Regions from separate parts of the Streptomyces sp. NPDC056503 genome, predicted to be linked through region 2. Evidence: riboswitches for the same ligand, from Rfam matches in the RefSeq annotation. Region 2 holds a riboswitch; the other holds the start of a gene.
The links. Region 2 has a riboswitch for ZMP and ZTP ahead of glyA (serine hydroxymethyltransferase). Riboswitches for the same ligand answer to the same signal wherever they lie in the genome.
Positions count from the first base shown of each region.

Region 1: it holds a riboswitch for ZMP and ZTP, as region 2 does, so the genes downstream of both, ACFQ8C_RS32430 (phosphoribosylaminoimidazolecarboxamide formyltransferase) here and glyA (serine hydroxymethyltransferase) in region 2, are expected to answer to the same signal.

Region 1 is NZ_JBHTST010000160.1:1,842-4,218, reverse strand. It holds gene ACFQ8C_RS32430 (phosphoribosylaminoimidazolecarboxamide formyltransferase) at 1-804, opposite strand, end outside; ZMP/ZTP riboswitch at 821-906, opposite strand; gene ACFQ8C_RS32425 (hypothetical protein) at 989-1,261, opposite strand; gene ACFQ8C_RS32420 (DUF1876 domain-containing protein) at 1,560-1,859, shown strand; gene ACFQ8C_RS32415 (CBS domain-containing protein) at 2,075-2,377, opposite strand, start outside.
Region 2 is NZ_JBHTST010000043.1:20,433-22,809, reverse strand. It holds gene glyA (serine hydroxymethyltransferase) at 1-1,080, opposite strand, end outside; ZMP/ZTP riboswitch at 1,144-1,234, opposite strand; gene rocD (ornithine--oxo-acid transaminase) at 1,340-2,377, shown strand, end outside.

The DNA.
Region 1 (2,377 bases), on a different contig from region 2:
GCGCAGCCACCAGGTGTCGGTCTTGGCCCCGGCGAGGCGGGTGCAGTCGACCCGGGACTGCTGGCCCGCGCCGATGCCGAGGGTCTGGCCGCCGCGTACGTAGCAGACCGAGTTGGACTGGGTGAAGCGCAGCACGGCGAGCCCGAGGAGGACGTCGGCGCGGGCCTCGTCGGTGAGCGTGCCGACGGGCACGTCGGTCAGGACCTCCGGGCCGAGCGGGACCCGGTCGCGGTCCTGGGAGAGGCGCAGGCCGAAGACCTCGCGGGACTCCGACGCGGGCGGTTCGAAGCCCGGATCCGCCTCCATCACCAGGAAGCGGCCGTTCTTCTTCTTCGCCAGCGTCTCCAGGACGCCGGGCGCGTACCCGGGGGCGACGATCCCGTCCGAGACGACCCGGGTGAGGAGCTCCGCGAGCTCCTGGTCCACCTCGTGCGAGACGGCGACGAAGTCCCCGTACGAGGACTTCGGGTCGGCGTCCCGGGCCCGCAGGTAGGCCCCGGTGAGGGCGCCCACGGAGGCGGGGTCCACGCCGTGGGGGCGGGCCGCGGCCTCGTCCACCGGGCCCGCGACGGCGACGCCCGCCGGCGACACGTGCTTGAACGAGGCGGCGGCCGGGAGGCCCAGCGTCCGCTCCGCCTCCCGCACCAGCTGCCAGCCGTTCAGGGCGTCGAGCACGTTGATGTACGAGGGCTGCCCCTGGAGCACCCGGAGGGGCACCCGGTCCGGGTCCACGGGGACGGCGTACGCCGTCGACTGCTGGGGGTTCAGGCCGTACCGGAGCCGCATGCCGGTGTCTCCTCGGATCGATGGTGACGACGGGGGAGGACGCCCAGGCGGTCGACGTCGGGTCCGAGGGAGGGGCCGCTTCCTTGTGGTGCTCCACGTTCGCCAGTCACGACCCGCGATCATGGTACAACGCGGCTCTCTGGGGCGGGCGTTGGGGCTTCGGGGCGCGTCGGGCCGTCCGTCGGAGGGGGAGTCCGGACGGTCAGAGGCCGCCCAGGCCGTCGTCCCGGTCCCCGCCCGCGCGACGGCCCTTCTGGGACGGTGGCGCGGGGTGGCGGGACAGCAGGGCGTCGATCTTCGCGAGGGCCGCGGCCGTGGCCATGAGGACGAGGGCGGTGGCGGCGAGGCCGATGCCGACGTGCAGCCCGCTCGCGTTCAGGATCACGCCGATGCCCAGGCTCGCGGGGACCCCGAGGCCGGCCACGACGACCTGGAGCACCTCCAGTCGTTTGCGGGCCCCGAACCGGCCGGCCATAGCGGTACCCCTTCGCCGTGAAGTGTCCGTGCTCCGTGCGGGGGGTGGTTCCCGCGCCGCCGGTGCGGAACACGCGCCTCCACGCGCCGCCCGCGCCCGCCACCGGCGCGCGCCCGTCCCCGCGCGCCGTCCCCGCGCGCGCCCGTCCCCGCGCGCCCGTCCCCGCGCCCCGTCCCCGCGCGCCCCGTCCCCGCGCGCCCCGGCCCCGGCGGGCGGATCCTGGAAGGAGCGGGGGAGCAGCGCCACGGCGCCGTACGACGGCACCGGCGGCGCGGACCGGTGTGCGAGGAGGCAGACCATGACGCGGAACCTGGAGTGGAGGGTCGGCCTGGAGCTCAGCGAGGACGCGGGCCGTACCCAGGCCGAGGCCCGGCTGGACACGGGGACGGCGACCTTCACGGGGCACGGTTCGGCCCGCTGCAACCCGTCGGACACGGACGTGCCGGCGATCGGTGACGAGCTGGCCGCGAGCCGTGCCATGAAAGACCTGGCGGGCAAGCTGATGAGGGAGGCGAACCGCGAGATGGAGGCGGTCGGCGCCGGGACCGTACCGGCGCGCACGGGTCCCGGATACGGCTGGCCGGAGGCGGTCTCCTGAGGGGCGAGGCCGTGTGAGGCGGCCTGCCGAGGCGGTCTCCTGAGACGGTCTTCTGAGAGCCCGCCCGAGGGGCGGAGCCTCCTGGGGAACAGGACCTCCTGGGGAACAGGACCTCCTGGGGAACGGGACCTCCTGGGAGGCCCGCCCGTCCGAGCGGCCACGGTCCGGCCCGCGAGCCGCACTGCTCCCGCCGGGCCGTGGTCCGTGCCCCGGCCCTACGCCTCCGCCTCGGCGCCCGCCTCCGCGTCCGGCGTCTCGACCACCAGGTGGTCGACGACCTCGACCACCCCGTCCACGGACTCGCAGAGCCGCACGAGCGTCGGGCCGAGCTCCTTCCGGCCCAGGGTGCCGCTGAGGGTGACGCGGCCCTCGTCGACGTCGATGTGGACGGCGGCGGGGGAGAGGCCGAGGATGCGGACCACCACGTCCTCGCGGATCTCCTCCTGGATGGAGCGGTCGCGGCGCAGGAAGAGCTGGAGCAGGTCGCTGCGGCTGAGGACGCCGATGAGCCGTCCGTC
Region 2 (2,377 bases):
GAAGGGCTTCCGGGGGTCGTAGGGGACGGTGTTGTGGTTGACGACGATGCCGGCCCGGTCGAGGGCCTTGGCGGCGGTCTTGCCGGGGACCCGCTTCGGCGTGAGGTCCATCAGGATCAGGTGGTTGTCGGTGCCGCCGGAGACCAGGTCGAAGCCGCGGGCGAGGAGGGCGTCGGCGAGGGCCTTGGCGTTGGCGACGACGGCGTGGGCGTAGTCGCGGAAGGAGGGCCGGGAGGCCTCGTGGAGGGCGACGGCGATGGCGGCGGTGGTCTGGTTGTGCGGACCGCCCTGGAGGCCGGGGAAGACGGCCTTGTCGAGGGCCTTGGCGTGCTCCCCGGTGGACATCAGCATGGCGCCGCGCGGGCCGCGGAGGGTCTTGTGGGTGGTCGTGGAGATCACGTCCACGTGACCCACCGGGGAGGGGTGGGCGCCGCCGGCGATCAGGCCGGCGATGTGGGCGATGTCGGCGACGAGGACGGCGCCGGCCTCGCGGGCGATCTCGCCGAAGGCGGCGAAGTCGATGGTCCGGGGCAGGGCGGTGCCACCGCAGAAGATCACCTTGGGGCGTTCGGCGAGGGCGGTCTCGCGGACCTGGTCGTAGTCGATGAGGCCCGTGTCCTGGCGGACGCCGTACTGGACGCCGCGGAACCAGGAGCCGGTGGCGGAGACGCCCCAGCCGTGGGTGAGGTGGCCGCCCATGGGGAGCGCCATGCCCATGACGGTGTCGCCGGGCTTCGCGAAGGCGAGGTAGACGGCGAGGTTGGCCGGGGAGCCGGAGTACGGCTGGACGTTGGCGTGGTCGACGCCGAAGAGGGCCTTGGCGCGCTCGACGGCGAGGGTCTCGACCTGGTCGACGACCTGCTGGCCCTCGTAGTAGCGGCGGCCGGGGTAGCCCTCGCTGTACTTGTTCTGGAGGACGGTGCCGGAGGCTTCGAGGACGGCGGCGGAGACGTAGTTCTCGCTGGGGATGAGGCGGAGCGTGTCGGCCTGGAGCCGTTCCTCGGCGCCGACGAGGGCGGCGAGTTCGGGGTCGGCGGCGGCGAGCGCGGGGTGGCCTGCGGTCCGCGGGTGCGGGGTCACGTGTTCCTCCGGGAGTACGTCGGAACGTCCCGGGGCGGGTGCCGCACGGGACGCGGAGCGGTCCCGTGATGCCCAGGCGAGCGGCACCTCGTGTGATGGGGCGCGCGCGGCTCCCCCGGGGTCGGTTCCCCGTACGCCAGTCGCCGCGCGTGTTCACAGAGTAGCTGGCGCGCCGTTTCCGAGGTTTCCCCGTCCGGGATGCGAGCGACGATAAGAAGGGGGCACACCCAGCCCCGGCCGCAGGACGATCGGAGATCCCGTGTCGAGAACGCAAGACGAGATCGCTGCCTCGGACGCGCACAGCGCCCACAACTACCACCCGCTGCCCGTCGTCGTCGCCTCCGCCGAGGGGGCCTGGATGACCGATGTCGAGGGGCGCCGCTTCCTCGACATGCTCGCCGGCTACTCGGCGCTGAACTTCGGGCACGGCAACCGCCGGCTGATCGACGCGGCGAAGGCCCAGTTGGAGCGGGTGACGCTCACCTCGCGGGCCTTCCACCACGACCGGTTCGCCGAGTTCTGCACCCGACTGGCCGAGCTGTGCGGCAAGGAGACCGTGCTGCCGATGAACACCGGGGCGGAGGCGGTCGAGACGGCCGTGAAGACGGCCCGGAAGTGGGGGTACGAGGTGAAGGGCGTGCCGGACGGGCACGCGAAGATCGTGGTGGCGGGGAACAACTTCCACGGGCGGACGACGACGATCGTGTCGTTCTCCACGGACCACGAGGCCCGGGACCACTTCGGGCCGTACACGCCGGGCTTCGAGATCGTGCCCTACGGCGATCTGACGGCCCTTGAGGCGGCGGTCACCGAGAACACGGTGGCGGTGCTGCTCGAACCGATCCAGGGCGAGGCGGGCGTGCTGGTCCCGCCGGCCGGCTATCTGCGCGGGGTGCGGGAGCTGACGGCCCGGCGGAACGTGCTGTTCATGGCGGACGAGATCCAGTCGGGCCTGGGCCGGACGGGCCGGACCTTCGCCTGCGAGCACGAGGGCGTCGTCCCGGACGTGTACATCCTGGGCAAGGCGCTCGGCGGCGGTGTGGTGCCGGTGTCGGCGGTGGTGGCGGACGCGGACGTGCTCGGCGTCTTCCGGCCGGGCGAGCACGGTTCGACCTTCGGCGGGAACCCGCTGGCCTGCGCGGTGGCCCTGGAGGTGATCGCGATGCTGCGGACCGGGGAGTACCAGCAGCGGGCGGCGGAGCTCGGCGAGCACCTGCACGGGGAGCTGGGGCTGCTGGTGGGCGGCGGAGCGGTGGAGGCGGTACGGGGCCGCGGCCTGTGGGCGGGCGTGGACATC